DNA from 3 places in the Listeria sp. MAN/IMW/UF464 genome. Region 1 is predicted to be linked to each of the others. Evidence: riboswitches for the same ligand, from Rfam matches in the RefSeq annotation. Region 1 holds a riboswitch; each other region holds the start of a gene.
The links. Region 1 has a riboswitch for S-adenosylmethionine ahead of AC4PG0_RS05340 (O-acetylhomoserine aminocarboxypropyltransferase/cysteine synthase family protein). Riboswitches for the same ligand answer to the same signal wherever they lie in the genome.
Positions count from the first base shown of each region.

Region 1 (5,645 bases):
GTAATTTTAGCATTTGGACTAGTTTTATCGATTAGCACTCCCGTTTTTGCTACAGAATCCGGAGAACAAAATGAATCAACAACAGAAACAACTACAAAAAACAATTCGCTTGAAGAACAAAATTCTAAAAAAGAACTTTTAAAAGCCAGCGCAAATGCAGTAGTTGGAAAAACGAACCTTTCTTTTAAAATTGGGGATACACCCACTGCGCAAGATTTTGTAACAGTCAATGATGCATCAAATAATCCAACATTTACTTTTAAAAATGGACAACCTGTAACGAATGCTCCAGGAAACTACTCAACAGAGATTCAAGTGACTTTCGATGATAATACTTCTACGGATATAACAGTTAATTACATAGTAAAAGAAGCCGCACCACTTGCAACGCTAAAAACAACAACACCTGTGATTGAATTAGGCTCCAAACCAACACCGAATCAATTCGCAACACCTGCCGCAGGAGCAAAATTAAGCTTTAAATCCGGAGCGCCTTCTACCAAGAAAACTGGTACTTTTACAACAACAATAGTAGCTACGAAAGATGGAAAAACTAGTGAATTAATAGTTACTTACAAAGTTCTAGATCAAGAGCCGCCAAAGATTAGTGTTAATCCAGACGACTATCCGTTTGTTGTCAAAGGAGAAACTATAACGCCCTCTACATTTGTAACAGCTACTGATAACTCGGGTAAAGTTACTTTAACTTTTAAACCTGGATATGAACCAACATATACTCGACTTGGTATGCATACCTTTGTTGTTATCGCAACAGATCCATCAGGAAATACAACAGAATTTTCTTCTTACTACGTTATCGTTAGTGATAAACCTACACTTAAAGCACCTACTCTTGATTTGAAAAGAAGTACACCTTCCATTCTATACGGAGTTACTCTGCCTAACTTAGGTGTAATTGCAGAAGATGAGGACGAAAATTTGATTGGATGGTCTATAGAAGATGAAAAAGGAAACTTCACCATTACATTCGAAACACCACTACAACCAGGTGATATATTTGCTTTATACAGCAGTACTGAAGTAGAATACAGTGAAAAAACCTATTACATTTATGACCCAGAAACGTTGAAAATTAGAGAACTATATGAATCGCCTTCTGAAGTAAAAACAATAAATACTAAGAATAGTAATACTAACAGCACTAAAAAAATTATCCCGAAAACCGGTGATGCTAATTCAATCCCGTTAACATTGATTGGACTTATCTTAGCTGGCAGTTCAGTAATCTTTTTACGAAAAAAATAACACAAAAAAAGTGAAACCAATTTATACAATTGGTTTCACTTTTTTATTAATAACTTTTTCCCATAAAGAAAAATGTTGCGATTGCGCCGATACCTTGAACGATGAAGAAAATTGCTACGACAAGAACGATACCAATTGCGGAGACAACTGGATTGAATAGAGCGATAAAACCAACAATGATACCAATAATACCAATTGTTAAAATCCAGCCCCAGCCTTGTACGTTATTTTGTTTAGCAGTGAATGCGCCGATTGTACGCATAATACCAGCAAACAATACCCACATACCAAACAGCAATACAAGTGTTAATGTTCCATCAAATTCATTAAATAATAGCAAGAAACCTAGTAAGATGGATAAAATTCCGTCAGCTAGTACCCACCCAGAAACATTTTGTGATTTTCTATCTGAGAAATAAGAAATTGTGTGGAAAATACCTGAAATCAGTAGTAAGAAACCGATCATCAATGTTGAGGTTAATAATGAAATACCTGGATGGAATAAGAACCAAATTCCAAGTACAATCATCGCAATCCCTGCTAATAAAACAAGAATACGTGTAAATGTCTTCATTTTTATTTCAACTCCCCTTTATTTGTGCTAATCTAACCCCACTTTTAATGAAATATAATTAGTCTTAACTATAATAGCCTAAAAAATGGATTTTAAAACCTTTTTAAAGTGAAATATTAGTCTAAAAAACAGCTTTGTCACAAAAATTCCACACACAAGTGCTATTTTTGGACTTTTTAAATACTTAGTTGACAATTTGTTTCATCCAGCGTAATATATAACTTAATTTAATAGTATTTTCTTATCACGAAAGGTGGAGGGACTGGCCCTTTGAAGCCTTAGCAACCGGAATTTATTTTCACGGTGCTAATTCCAGCAGTATATTCTGAAAGATAAGTCGGAAATCCAAGTTTAGGAAACTCTATCCTCTCTGGCGGCTTATATACTGCTAGGGAGGTTTTTTGATGGAAATTACTGATAAATACATATTAAAGAGGAGTGGATTTTATGAGTAATGAGTATAAATTCGAAACAATTCAAGTACACGGCGGACATACACCGGACGGAGATACGCATTCTAGAGCCGTACCAATTTATCAAACAACATCGTATACATTTGATAGCCCGGAACATGCCGCAGCCTTATTTGGTTTACAAGAAACTGGAAATATTTATACACGAATTATGAATCCGACTACAGCTGTTTTAGAAGAACGATTAACTTTACTTGAAGGTGGCATTGGTGCGGTTGCAACGGCTTCAGGCATGGCTGCTATTACTTACTCGATTTTAAATATTGCTGGTTCCGGCGATCATATCGTCGCAGCCGCAACACTTTATGGTGGAACACACACTCTTTTTTCACATACATTTAAAACGTTTGGCATTGATGTTACTTTTGTCGACCCTAACGAACCTGAAAATTTTGAAAAAGCAATGAAAGAAAATACGAAAGCCGTATTCATTGAAACGATTGGTAATCCTGATATTAATATTATTGATATTGAAAAAGTAGCTGAGATAGCGCACGCATCTGATGTCCCGCTAATTGTTGATAATACTTTTGCGACCGCTTATTTAAATCGCCCATTTGATTTTGGTGCAGATATTGTCGTTTACTCGGCAACCAAATTTATCGGTGGTCACGGGGTTGCAATTGGTGGCGCTGTTATTGACTCTGGTAAATTTAACTGGGCAAATGGGAAGTTTCCAAAACTCGTTGTACCTGATGATAGTTATAATGGGCTATCTTATACGAATGATGTTGGTGCGGCGGCCTATATTACCAAGCTCCGTGTCTCGCTCCTTCGTGACACTGGTGCCGCACTTTCCCCGTTCAACGCCTTCTTACTCATTTTAGGGCTAGAAACATTATCTTTACGACTTGAACAACACGTGAAAAATGCGAAACAAGTAGCGAATTTCCTAAATGATCATCCAAAAGTTGCTTGGGTTAATTATCCTGGCTTAAAAGACAACAAATACCACGATTTAGCCCAAAAATATTTACCAAAAGGACCTGGTTCCATTTTCACTTTTGGCGTTAAAGGTGGTTACGCGGCTGGGAAAAAGGTTATCGAATCTGTGGAGTTATTCTCGCATCTAGCCAACGTTGGCGACGCAAAATCGCTTATAATCCACCCAGCATCAACGACTCATCAACAACTAAGCGAAGAACAACAATTAACAGCTGGCGTTAAACCAGAATCCATCCGTCTTTCTATCGGAATCGAAAATGCGGATGATATTATTCAAGATTTAACGAAAGCACTAGAGCAAATTTAGGAGGAAGTGAAGAGAAGTGACCTTACAACAAAAAGAACTATTTCAAAAAAGTCCTCTTCTACTTGAAAACGGGGAAACATTAAGTCCAGTTTTAGTTGGCTATGAAACGTATGGGACACTTTCTGCCTCACGCGATAATTGTATTTTGTTAGAACATGCGCTCACTGGGACAGCTCATGCGGCGAAACATTTTGAAGATGACGCCCCTGGTTGGTGGGATGATTATATTGGTCCGGGGAAAACGATTGATACAGACAAATATTTTCTTGTTTGTACGAATGTATTTGGTGGTTGTAGTGGAACGACTGGCCCCTCCTCTATTAATCCAAAAACAGGCGAGCCTTTCCGGTTACAATTTCCCGGATTTTCAATTAAAGATATTATTAAAGTGCAGCGTGAACTTTTGGAACAACTTGGGGTTACAAGGATTGTTTCGGTGATTGGGGGATCGATGGGTGGAATGCAAGCCACAGAATGGGCGATTGATTATGCCGATATAACAGATAGCATTATCAACATCGCCTCCCCACTTGCTGCCGGACCTGATGCGATTGGTTATAACTTAATTATGCGGATGGCGATTTTGAATGATCCCGACTTTAATGGCGGCAACTATATTGGTCAACCTGAGGGCGGGCTTGCTACTGCGAGAATGGTTGGAATGATGACTTACCGGACGAGCGAACTTTTCTCCAAGCGGTTTGAACGTTTCACTGTCGCCGAGTCTTCGCCTGCCGCTTTCTCAAAAGAGCATTTTCAAATTGAATCGTATTTACAATATCAAGGGGATACTTTTGTCGAGCGGTTTGACGCGAATAGTTATCTATATTTAACAAAGGCGATTGATTTATTTGACGTTACGGCTCCCGCAAAAGATGATTTACCCGCTTTTTCAAAAATTAAAATTCCGTATTTGCTGATTGGCATTACGACCGATCAACTTTTCCGAATTCACGATTTGCGCCGCGGTTATGAACTTTTAAAAGAATGGGATGTGCCGGTTACTTATCATGAAGTGGCCTCTGAATACGGTCATGATGCTTTTCTAGTTGAAAAGGAAGTACCGAAGTTCGAGCCGCTCATTCGGTCATTTTTAAATAATTTACCTGTTAAAAGCATATAAAAAAAGTTACCTCGGAAAATTTCTGAGGTAACTTTTTTATTAGTCTTTATAAATTGATTTCGTTCGGTTAAGCCACGCATAGCCTAGTCCGATAACAAGGCCACCACCTACAAAATTCCCAAGTAAAGCAAGGACTAAATTGACGGTCACATTGCCCGCTGTCATTGCAGCAAGTGTTCCACCAGAAGCGAAAAATGCTAATGAGAATGATGAGAAGTTGGCGATAACGTGCTCGAATCCTAAGAATGCAAAGATGAAAATAATGAAAATCATCGCAATGACTTTACCAGCATCATCTTTCATTCGAAGTGTACAAAGCACGGCCGTATTTACAACAATATTGGCGAAAATACCTTCTACAAAAATTTGTAATGGCGCTTTTTCAAGTTTACCGCTAACGGCAGTAAATAAGAAGTGGTCAGCAGGTAAATTATGGAAAACAGATGTCAGAGAAACTAAGTACCCTGCAAGAATTCCACCCAATAAATTACAAACAATACATAAAATCAAAATTTGTAATGCTTTTCCAGGTTTAACAATTTTTTGATAAACACCTGTTGTCATATACATCATGTTAGAAGTACCCAGCTCAGCATTCATATAAATAATCATAACGAGCGACCAACTAAACATAAATGCATAGGTGATTTTACCAAGTCCAGGTGCAAAATGATCGACTTTATCACCAATCATTACAGCGACCGCAGTCCCTAGTGTTAAGAATAAACATGCTAACATCGCGCGCACGATATAACGAAGAATACTATTATTTACTAAATCAATTTTTTTGCGCGTACTATAATCAATTTTCTGCATTAATGGACTACTTTCAACATCCAAATTATTTCATCTCCAAACAAAAAATTTTCTTGTGAAATTCACAACTTGTTTATTGTAGCATGTTTTTAATTTGATGCAAATAGTTTTCAGAAAATAAAAATGAGTTAAGCGTTACCA
Region 1 covers NZ_JBZWZP010000001.1:1,042,713-1,048,357, forward strand. Annotated here, with positions in the region: gene AC4PG0_RS05330 (LPXTG cell wall anchor domain-containing protein) at 1-1,266, shown strand, start outside; gene AC4PG0_RS05335 (HdeD family acid-resistance protein) at 1,313-1,840, opposite strand; SAM riboswitch class I at 2,079-2,179, shown strand; gene AC4PG0_RS05340 (O-acetylhomoserine aminocarboxypropyltransferase/cysteine synthase family protein) at 2,288-3,565, shown strand; gene metX (homoserine O-acetyltransferase MetX) at 3,582-4,688, shown strand; gene AC4PG0_RS05350 (formate/nitrite transporter family protein) at 4,728-5,528, opposite strand.

Region 2 (5,645 bases), 230 kb from region 1:
ATTTAACAGCAGTGAACGCACATGATTCTACTATTTATGTAGGAGACACATGGGAAGCGAAAGACAACTTTGATAGTGCAGCAAATAAAGAAGGCGAAACTAATGTAGCGTTTAGCGATGTGACAGTTACAGGAACTGTAAACACTGCAGTAGCTGGTTCGTATCCAGTAACTTACACATATAATGGTGTCTCTAAAAAAATTAATGTTACTGTCAAAGCTAAATTAACCGCAGTGAACGCGCATGATTCCACGATTTATACAGGTGACACATGGAATGCGGGAGACAACTTTGATAGTGCGCTTAATAAAGATGGTAATTCCGTCGCTTTTGCTGATATAACAGTGGCAGGAAATGTTAATACAAATCAAGCTGGTACTAATACCATCACTTATAGCTACGATGGCGTTTCGAAAACTATTACAGTTACTGTTTTAGAAAATAAAGAAGGTATCAGTGCTCATGACTCTACTATTTATGTAGGAGATGCATGGGATGCTAAAGATAACTTCGATAGTGCTTTTGATAAAGATGGTAACGCGGTTGACCTAGAAGATGTTACAGTCACACAAAAACCAACCGTTGATACAGCTAAAGCAGGTGCTTACGAAGTCACTTACAAGTATGGCAAAGTATCGAAAAAAATCACTTTAACTGTGAAAGCTAAATTAACAGCAGTGAACGCACATGATTCCGCAGTTTACATCGGAGACACGTGGAATGCAGAAGATAACTTTGACAGTGCGCTTGATAAAGATGGCAATTCCGTCGCTTTTGCTGATATAGAAGTTAAAGGAACTGTTGATACAGATAAAGCTGGAACATATCCAGTAACGTACACATATGACGGTGTCTCAAAAACAATTAATATCCAAGTAAAAGACATCTTAACAGCAGTGAACGCGCATGATTCTGAAATCTATGTGGGAGATAGCTGGGATGCCAAAGATAATTTTGACAGTGCACAAGATAAAGACGGAAATACAGTAGATTGGCAAAATATCAACGTTTCAGAAAATCCGACTGTTGATTTAGAAACAGTTGGTGTTTACCAAGTGACTTATAGTTATGGCGGTGTTTCGAAAACAATTAATCTCACTGTAAGTCCAAGAAAAACAAGCTTAGAAGTGCATGACTCTACCATTTATACAGGAGATAAATGGAAAGCAGAAGACAACTTCGATAACGCTACTGATAAAAAAGGCGACCAAATTTCTTTTGAAGATGTAACTGTAACCGGGCATGTTGATTCTGAAACAGCAGGCGCATATGAAGTAAGCTATATCTATGATGGAGTGAAAAAAGTAGCTCATATCACTGTGATCCAAAACCAAGCTCAAATCACTGTAAAAGATAGCGTTATCCCACATGGAGAAAAATGGGAAGCAGAAGCTAATTTTATAGGTGCGACAAACCGAGATGGTGTAGCAATTCCTTTCTCCAAAATCCAAGTAGATGGTAAAGTAGATGTAAATAAAGCTGGTATCTACAAAGTGATTTACACGTATGATCCAAATGAAGGAACTGCAGATGCGGGGAAGGAACAACTTTCTGTTACAGCTAACATTCAAGTAAAAGCAGAAAATGTAAAACCTGTTGACCCATCAGACCCAACAGGACCTACAAATCCAGTAAAACCATCAGTAGAAAAAACACCATTAAAAGTAGTTGATAACAAGCAACATACAACAACATATGAAGCAGCAAAACCATTACCAAAAACAGGTGACCAAACAAACACTTGGGTAATCTGGACAGGCATGAGCTTACTTGTTCTAAGCATGCTCTTGTTGGTGATGAGAGGTAGAAAGAAATTAAGAAGGAAAAATTAATAAAAGATAGAATAAAAATACCGACCAGTTTTCTCTGGTCGGTATTTTTTGCTATTAGACATAATAGATTTGTTATAGTGTTTTACTAATTTTAAGAACTGTACAAAAAGACTGTTAAAATATAGCTATGAATTACTTTTATCAAAGATAGAAATCATGTTTAAAAGACAATTGAGATGACTCCTGTCAAGCACTGCAAAACTATTTCTGCTGGGAATTTGAACATTATAAAAGCTAAAAAATCGACAAATTTAGCTTGTTAATTCAGTACAACCACCAAACCAAAACCCCAACAGTCCAAACCATCGCAAGTGGCACTAAAATCCGAAACTTCGGCTTTTGCGTTTTATGGTGAAACAACTGCATCGACATCCAACTACCAAAGGCACCACCAAGAAATGCGGAGAGAAGTAGTACCGATTCAGGTATCCGGTATGCGTGTTTAATTGCTTTCCGTTTATCAACAGCGAATAATAGAAAAGAAATAAGCGTTATCGCGATTAAATATATCGTTAAAATCATTCAGAAATCCCCCTTTATTGCTAAAACTAACTTTATTGATTAGAATAAAAGCATACCACAAAAGAAAGCAGGGATAAAATGGCAAAAGAAATTATTCAAACCTCGTCAGCCCCAAAAGCACTCGGACCATATTCACAAGCTGTAAAAGTGAATGGACTTATTTTCACATCAGGTCAACTTGGTATTAACCCAGCAACTGGAGAATTAGCAGAAGGCGCAACAAAACAAGCTGAGCAAGCTTTTAAAAATTTAGCAGCCGTACTAGAAGAAGCGGGTTCTGGACTAGATAAAATCATTAAAGCGACTGTTTTCTTCAAAGATTTAAATGATTTTACAGCTGTGAATGAAGTATACGCTACTTTCTTTTCCAGTGATTTCCCCGCAAGAAGTGCTTTCCAAGTAGCCAAGTTACCGCTTGACGCTGACATTGAAATCGAAGTTATCGCAGAAGCATAAATATTCAGAAATAAATTTGACAATCACGAGAAGTAAACGATATAATAAGAACCAATTACATAGTAACTTATCAAGAAAGGTGGAGGGTTCTGGCCCAGTGAAGCCTTGGCAACCGGACTTTTCACGGTGCCAAATCCAGCAGTATCACTGACAGATAAGGCACGCGAAACAGGTAAATCACTCTTTCCCTTAAAAGCTGTCTTTTGGGGGAAAGTTTTTTTGTACATAAAAATAACTAGAATTGAGGCGAAGAAAATGAATCAAGTGGCACCATTTTATGCAGATCATGTTGGAAGTATTTTACGGACAAAGGCAATTAAAGAGGCACGCGAGAAATTCCAAAGTGGCGAAATTACAACTCAAGAATTACGTGAAATTGAAAATGCAGAAATTAAGTATATTGTTGAAAAACAAAAAGAAGTGGGTTTAAAAGCAATTACTGATGGCGAATTTCGCCGCGCTTGGTGGCATTTTGATTTCTTAGAGAATTTGGATGGGGTAGAAGGATACGATGCGGCGGGAGGCATTCAATTTAGCAAAGTCCAAACAAAATCTCATTCGGTGAAAATTACAGGTCCAATTGATTTCACGACGCATCCATTTATAGAAGATTTTATTTTCCTAAAAGAAGCCGTTGGTGAAAATCATGTAGCAAAACAAACGATTCCAAGTCCGGCGATGCTTCATTATCGTGGTGACATGGAGTATCAGCCATATATAGACGATGCTGATAAATTTGTGGCTGATTTAGCGGCTGCTTATCAAAAAGCGATTCAAGCCTTTTATGATGCCGGTTGTCGTTATTTACAATTAGATGATACATCGTGGAGCTATTTATGCTCTGATGAACAGCGTGAAGTTGTACGTGAGCGAGGTTTTGACCCCGATACACTGCAAGAAACATATAAAACGCTTATTAATGAAGCTATCAAGTATAAACCAGCAGATATGGTTATTACGATGCACATTTGTCGTGGGAATTTCCGCTCTACGTGGATAGCAGAAGGCGGTTATGGACCAGTTGCAGCAACATTATTTGGCAAGCTAAATATCGATGGTTTCTTTTTAGAATATGATAATGAACGTTCTGGAGATTTTTCACCACTAAAATATGTAGCGCGCCCAGATTTGAAAATCGTTCTCGGCTTAATCACCTCTAAAACAGGGGATTTAGAAGATGAAACGGCAATCAAAGCACGAATTAAAGAAGCGAGTGAGATTGTGCCGCTAAACCAATTATGCCTTAGCCCACAGTGCGGATTCGCCTCTACAGAAGAAGGCAATATTTTAAGTGAAGAAGAGCAATGGAACAAATTACGTTACGTCGTCAAAATCGCAGAAGACGTTTGGGGGAAATAACAAATAAGAAGAACTGGCCTAGGCTAGTTCTTTTTTCGTCTTTACAAAAACAGCAAGTAGGAATAGAATAGATGTTCTAGAAGGAGGGGAAGCCCTTTGGATGACAAATTACAAACCAAATTAACCTTATTACCTGAATCACCAGGTTGCTATATTTATAGAGATGAAAATAACGAAATACTTTATATTGGCAAATCTAAATGTTTAAAAAACCGTATAAAGTCTTATTTTCATAGTAAACAAATCGGTAAAACTGCAAGACTTGTAAGACAAATTCGTGATTTAGAACTAATTATCACTACCTCCGAAAAAGAGGCACTACTTCTCGAGATGATTTTAATTCAAAAATATCAACCTCCTTTCAATATCCAGTTAAAAGAAGGAACGAGTTATCCCTATATTAAAATCACGAATGAGAAAAATCCGCATATCGAAGTCGTATTTGAAGTGAAACAAGATGGCGCGCACTACTTCGGTCCATATCCTGGTCGGTTTTCAGCAAGGCAAACGGTAGAACTTATTGAAAAATTATATCCGCTTTGTAGATGTGACGGAAAGCCGGGACGTCCGTGTTTGTACTATCATTTAGGACTTTGCCTAGGACCTTGCCAAGCAGAAATTGAACCCGCTGTATATAAAAAACAAATTCAAAAAATTAGTCGTTTTCTTGAAGGCGATGTTAAAGGCGTGAAGGGGAAGCTCACTAAAGACATGGAAGCAGCCACCGAAAAACTGGAATTCGAAAGAGCTGCTGAACTACGCGATAAAATCCATGCTATTAATGAAACCATCGAAAAACAACATATTATTTTCCCCGGACTAAAAAATCGTGATATTATCGGCTGTTATGAACAAGATAATCATTTAAGTGTTTTCGTTTTCTTTGTCCGAAATGGCGCAATCAACGGTAGTAAATGGCATGTTTTCCCAATCGAAAATTCGCTCCAAGAAGACTTAGCCAATTTTATCAACCAATTTTACGAAGATCCAAATAATATCCAACCAAAAGAGTTGCTAATCGCAGAAAAAATCGATAAAATTACTTTGAAAGAGCCGCTCCGTAAGGCTTCTTCCTTCCCGCAAAAAGGTGGAAAGAAGAAACAGCTTAATTTAGCTATCGAAAACGCTAAGAGTACGTATGCCGCATATGCTAAGATGAAAGAATACGATTTTGAAAACCAATTGAAAAACAGTTAGAAGCTAGCTTTCACTGATTAGCTTCTTTGTTTTGCTGTATTGAAAATCTTATCATAAATAACTATGGTCAATAATCTAGCCTTATGGTAAAATCTTACGAGTACGGAAAAAAATTAATGCTACATAAAATAATTAATAATAGCTAAACACATATAGAGGGAGGACACAATATGAAGAAATTTTCACGCTTCATACTAACAATGGCAATTGCATGTGTTGCCATGTTCATTTTCACAGGAAACGGGTTAAATGCAAAAGCCGCTGAAGAAACATATTTGA
Region 2 covers NZ_JBZWZP010000001.1:810,554-816,198, reverse strand. Annotated here, with positions in the region: gene lcp (putative cellulose-binding protein LCP) at 1-1,832, shown strand, start outside; gene AC4PG0_RS04185 (DUF1294 domain-containing protein) at 2,097-2,354, opposite strand; gene AC4PG0_RS04180 (RidA family protein) at 2,433-2,810, shown strand; SAM riboswitch class I at 2,875-2,971, shown strand; gene AC4PG0_RS04175 (5-methyltetrahydropteroyltriglutamate--homocysteine S-methyltransferase) at 3,066-4,169, shown strand; gene uvrC (excinuclease ABC subunit UvrC) at 4,266-5,366, shown strand; gene AC4PG0_RS04165 (amino acid ABC transporter substrate-binding protein/permease) at 5,537-5,645, shown strand, end outside.
Region 2: linked by a shared signal. The riboswitch ahead of AC4PG0_RS04175 (5-methyltetrahydropteroyltriglutamate--homocysteine S-methyltransferase) and the one ahead of AC4PG0_RS05340 (O-acetylhomoserine aminocarboxypropyltransferase/cysteine synthase family protein) in region 1 are both predicted to bind S-adenosylmethionine.

Region 3 (5,645 bases), on a different contig from region 1:
ATTTCATGATTTTCGCTCTAGGCGAGCAGGAGCGGAAGAATATATTGATTTTCATTTAGTAGTATCTTCCACGATGACAATTGAAAGTGCTCATTCGCTTTGTGATGAAATTGAAGCAGAGATTATGAATTTCTACGCGAAAGCAGAAGTTTTGATTCACTTAGAACCTGAAGAAGAGCGAGTGCTAACTAGAAATTAAAAATCAGCTCTTTCTATTCGATTTGTTTCTAAAGTGTTACAATAGGTAGAAATAAGAATGGAAAGGACAATGAGTATGACAACATCTATTTTGATTGCCGATGATGATAAAGAAATTGTTGATTTAGTAAAATTATATTTACAAAATGAAGGATACACAATTTATCAAGCTTATGATGGTGCGGAAGTATGGCGTTTAGTGCAAGAAAAGCAGCCAACATTAGTGATTTTAGATATAATGATGCCAGAAATGAATGGCCTTGAAGTATGCCGATTAATGCGGAAAAATGGTATTTTAACGCCAATTTTAATGCTTAGTGCAAAGGCAGAAGATAATGATAAAATTATGGGACTATTAACTGGAGCGGATGATTATATGGTCAAACCGTTTAATCCTTTAGAGCTCTCTGTTCGCGTTAAAGCGATTTTAAGACGTATGCAACAAATGAGTCAAGCAGAGCCAGTTAGTCAAGATAAGGTCATTATTGGGCCAATTGTAGTTGATCGCGGGCTTCATGTTGTAACTGTTGGAGAAAAAGAACTTCATCTAACTACTTCAGAATTTGATATTTTATTTTTACTAGCGAGTGAACCAGGTCGTGTTTTCAGTTCAGAATATATTTTTGAGAAAATTTGGCAGGAGAAAGCACTCGGAGCGAGTAAAACGGTCATGGTCCATATTAGCAACTTGCGCGATAAATTGAGAGATGCTATGGGCGGAGAAAATGTGATTAAGACAATATGGGGAGTAGGGTACAAAATTGAAATCTAGGCTGGAAGTGTTGTTTACGAAAATTAGCCATGTGATGAATGTTTGGCAGGCGACTTTTTTTGCAATAGTGTCTTGGGTTTTTGCTTTGATTACTGTCCAAACTATTTATTTGTGGAGTATTTCTATTCGTGATGATTCTTTGTTTTTACGTGAAGTGACGCAATCTATGGTTCAACTTTTTGGGCCGAATAAATATACTCGGATAATGCAGTCGTTTTGGATGTTATCGCTGAAGTTTTTAATTATCTTTTTGATTGCTTGTTTATTCTTTGCATTCTTTTATCGATTGATGCGTCAGCGGATATTAAAAAAACAACTACGAACGATTAATTTTGCTTTAAATGATGGAAAGCCGGTTGATACAGAAAGTTTTGTCCCGGAAATTCAAGAACTTGAGCGAAACATTGAAAATATGCGTGAACGACAAAATAAATTAATGAAAAAGGAAGAACAGGCGCAGCAAGCTAGGAATGACTTAATTACGAATGTCTCACATGATTTGCGGACGCCTTTAACGTCGATTTTAGGATATTTAAGTTATATTCATGAGGATCGTTATCGTGATGAGATTGAGCTGCGTTATTATACGGAACTTGTTTACGGAAAAGCGCGTCATCTGCATAAACTGATTGATGATTTATTCTCTTATACTAGGCTTGATAGTGTTGATTACCAATTAAAAAAAGATGAACTAGACATCATTGAATTACTCAGACAATTAGTAGCAGAATATGACGGACGAGCTGCAGAACGAAATATGCAGATAATCGAACATTTTGATGCCAATAAACTCATCATTGGTGGCGATGGTAACCAAATTATGCGTTTGTTTGAGAATTTATTTTCCAATGCGCTTAGATACGGAGAAGGAAATAAACAAATTGATGTAAGCGCGAAAAAAGAAGATAATATGGCTGTTGTGCGGGTCACTAACTATGGTGAAGAGATTCCAACCGTTGATTTACCTTATCTATTTGAACGTTTTTACAAAGTAGATAAAAATCGGACAACAACGGGTACTGGCTTAGGCCTTGCAATCGCTAAGTCTATCGTTGAAAAACACGGCGGAATTGTTACCGCAGAAAGCAAACATCGCAAAACAAGTTTTATCGTCAAATTGCCGCTCATTTAATCTTTAAAAATTCTTAAATGTTTCTTTCCTTGTGATTTATGTTCTTTCAGTAGAATATAAATCACGGAGGAGAGAAAAATGAAAAAACATATTGTTTTAATTGTTGTTGCTTGTATCACGGTCATTGCGGTATTTATGTACATAATTCAAGTCAATAGTAGCGAACTTAAATATCAAAATAGAGCTCAGATTAAAATAGCCTCTCAGTTAGCTAGCCAGGAAGATTCGGGAGAAAATAGTATTATTAGTGAAGTAAATTACAAATAGATGCGTATAAATAAAAAAGTTATTGACAAAGTGTGACGGAAAAGGTAATATGAAAAAACAAGAAACGTCACTATAGTCACAAATGAAGTGATATAATAATATGTAGAAATCTTATCCAGAGTGGTGGAGGGAAATGCCCTGTGAAACCCAGCAACCTAAACAATAATTCATTATGTGTTTAAGGTGCTAAGTCATGCAGAACAACGATTTGTTCTGAAAGATGAGAAGGAAGTTAGCCCATTTGAAAAAATGCTGCCTTTCTGCTCATTAGCAGGAAGGCTTTTTTGTATATCAGAATGTAGAAAAGGTGATAGAGATGATTACGTTACAGAACGTCGTAAAAGAATATACGTCCAGAAATAACAAAGTTCTCGCTGTCGACCATGTCGATTTAGAAATTGAACAAGGTGAGATTTTCGGAGTAGTTGGTTATTCAGGGGCTGGTAAAAGTACACTAATCCGAATGTTCAATGGATTAGAACTACCAACAGAAGGGTCTGTTGAAGTAGATAACCTACTAATTAGCCAAATTCGTGGTAGTAAATTAAGAAAAGCGCGCCAACAAATCGGAATGATATTTCAACATTTTAATTTATTATGGTCTAGAACTGTTGCAGAGAATATCGCGTTTCCATTAGAAATTGCTGGTGTTCGCGGTGAAAAAAGACGTTTTCGGGTCAATGAACTAATCCGACTCGTTGGCTTAGAAGGAAAAGAAAACGCCTATCCAGCTGAACTAAGTGGTGGGCAAAAACAGCGCGTAGGTATTGCAAGAGCGCTCGCCAATAATCCTAAAGTATTGCTTTGTGATGAGGCTACATCCGCACTAGATCCACAAACGACCGATGAAGTTCTAGAATTATTGCTAGACATAAATAAACGCCTCAACCTAACTATCATCGTTATCACCCACGAAATGCACGTTATTCGGAAAATCTGTAATCGCGTGGCAGTCATGGAAAACGGGAAAGTTGCTGAACTCGGTGACGTACTAGATGTGTTCCGCCATCCTAAAGAAAAAGTAACGCAGCGTTTCGTCCGCCAAGTAACTGATTCAGACGAAACGGAAGAACTAATCCATCTATTACTCGATAATTACGCAGAAGGTAAAATCGTTAAACTACTCTTCATGAGTGAAAATGCAACTCAACCAGTTATCTCTCAAGTAGCAAAAGAAAATGATGTTATGCTAAATGTCCTTCATGGGAACTTAACTCAAACGCAAAACGGTGCATACGGAACATTGTATGTCCAAGTTTTAGGCACAGAAGAAGCGATAGATGCCAGTCTAACACAGCTACGTCAACTTAAAGTAGAAACGGAAGTGTTAGAACGATGACGAAATTACAAGAGTTATTTCCAAATGTTGATTTTCAAATGATGTGGGTTGCCACACAAGAAACGCTATATATGACACTTACTTCATTATTTGCAGTTTTTTTGCTAGGAATCGTGCTAGGATTATTACTATTTTTAACCAATAATAAAAAACATGCCGGAGCGCGCATTTTATACTGGATAACAGCAATCCTTGTTAATGTGTTCCGTTCCATTCCTTTTATTATTTTAATCGTGTTACTTTTACCGATGACAAAATCGTTAGTCGGAACCGTAATTGGACCGAAAGCAGCACTTCCAGCTTTAATTATCTCAGCAGCTCCGTTCTATGGTCGGATGGTAGAAATTGCTTTTCGCGAAGTAGACAAAGGCGTTATTGAAGCCGCTAAATCCATGGGTGCGAATATGTTTACTATTATTGGTAAAGTGCTCATCCCAGAAGCCTTACCAGCGATTATTTCTGGTATTACAGTGACAGCAATTTCACTTGTTGGATTCACAGCGATGGCCGGCGTCATTGGTGCAGGTGGGCTTGGAAATACAGCTTATCTTGAAGGATTCCAACGTGGACAACCTGATGTAACGGTACTTGCGACAATTATTATTTTAATTATCGTCTTTATTTTCCAATTTATCGGCGACTTCCTAACAAAACGAACCGATAAACGCTAATCAATGTATATGAAGAAATTTATATAAAAAAACGCGGAATCCCCGCAAAAAAGGAGAGAATTTCATGAAAAAGGTTCTTGGTTTAATTTTCACATTAAGTTTAGTTTTAGTACTTACAGCTTGCGGTGGCTCCTCAGATAAAGCTTCATCTAGTAAAGACGATAATAAATTGGTAGTGGGTGCGTCAAATACACCCCATGCTCAAATCTTAGAACAAGCAAAACCTATCTTAAAAGATAAAGGGATTGACTTGAAAATTGTTAAATATACAGACTACGTTATGCCTAATAAAGCCCTAGAAGAAGGCGATTTAGATGCTAACTACTTCCAACATAAACCATATCTTGAATTAGAAGAAAAAGAAAAAGGTTACAAATTTGCTGATGTCGGTGCTATTCACATCGAACCAATGGGCATTTATTCTAAAAAAGTAAAAGATATTAAAGATTTAAAAGACGGCGCGCAAGTTTTACTTTCTAACTCAAAATCTGACTGGCCGCGTGTTATTGGGATTTTTGTAGACAATGGACTTTTAACACTTAAAGATGGCGTGAAACCACAAGATGCAACATTTGACGACATTAAAGACAATCCGAAAAACTTGAAATTCAAATATGATTTTGACCCAGCTTACTTGATGACTGCATATAATAATGAAGAAGGCGATGTTGTCGCTATTAACTCAAACTTTGTTGTAGACCAAGGCTTAAATCCTTCTAAAGATGCTATTGCAATCGAAAGCAAAGATTCTCCTTACGCTAATATTGTTGTAACTACGGACAAGAAAAAAGACGACAAAAACATTAAAGAACTAGTTAAAGTGTTACATTCAAAAGAAATTCAAGATTACATTACGAAAGAATGGGACGGAGCAGTTGTTCCAGTCGATAAGTAAACAAAAAAATCCTTTTACCGATTTGGTAAAAGGATTTTTTTTAATTAGCACTACTTAAATATAGTTTCAGTCCATCAGAAATGGCTTTATCAAGTTCTTTTTTAGAAACAATGTCTTTACCTTCTGGCATTGGAGGAACTTTTTCATAATCAAGCATATCGACGGTTGTTGTTAAGTTGATTAAATCTTTTGTTTTGCTATCTTCAAAGTTTGTAGTAATAACGGCTTTACTGAAACCTTTCTTACTATCTGGTGTTAACGTTAATTTGAAATCGAGTGTTTGATTTTTATTGGAAGTAAGGTTTTTTAGTGAAGAACGAACACTTTTTTCACCGGAATTCCATTTTTTTTGAGCTTCTTTTTGCGAGCTA
Region 3 covers NZ_JBZWZP010000004.1:43,470-49,114, reverse strand. Annotated here, with positions in the region: gene AC4PG0_RS12825 (cation diffusion facilitator family transporter) at 1-199, shown strand, start outside; gene cesR (response regulator CesR) at 275-970, shown strand; gene cesK (histidine kinase CesK) at 960-2,102, shown strand; gene AC4PG0_RS12810 (hypothetical protein) at 2,181-2,369, shown strand; SAM riboswitch class I at 2,478-2,596, shown strand; gene AC4PG0_RS12805 (methionine ABC transporter ATP-binding protein) at 2,686-3,708, shown strand; gene AC4PG0_RS12800 (methionine ABC transporter permease) at 3,705-4,379, shown strand; gene AC4PG0_RS12795 (MetQ/NlpA family ABC transporter substrate-binding protein) at 4,444-5,274, shown strand; gene AC4PG0_RS12790 (Lmo2079 family surface lipoprotein) at 5,315-5,645, opposite strand, start outside.
Region 3: linked by a shared signal. The riboswitch ahead of AC4PG0_RS12805 (methionine ABC transporter ATP-binding protein) and the one ahead of AC4PG0_RS05340 (O-acetylhomoserine aminocarboxypropyltransferase/cysteine synthase family protein) in region 1 are both predicted to bind S-adenosylmethionine.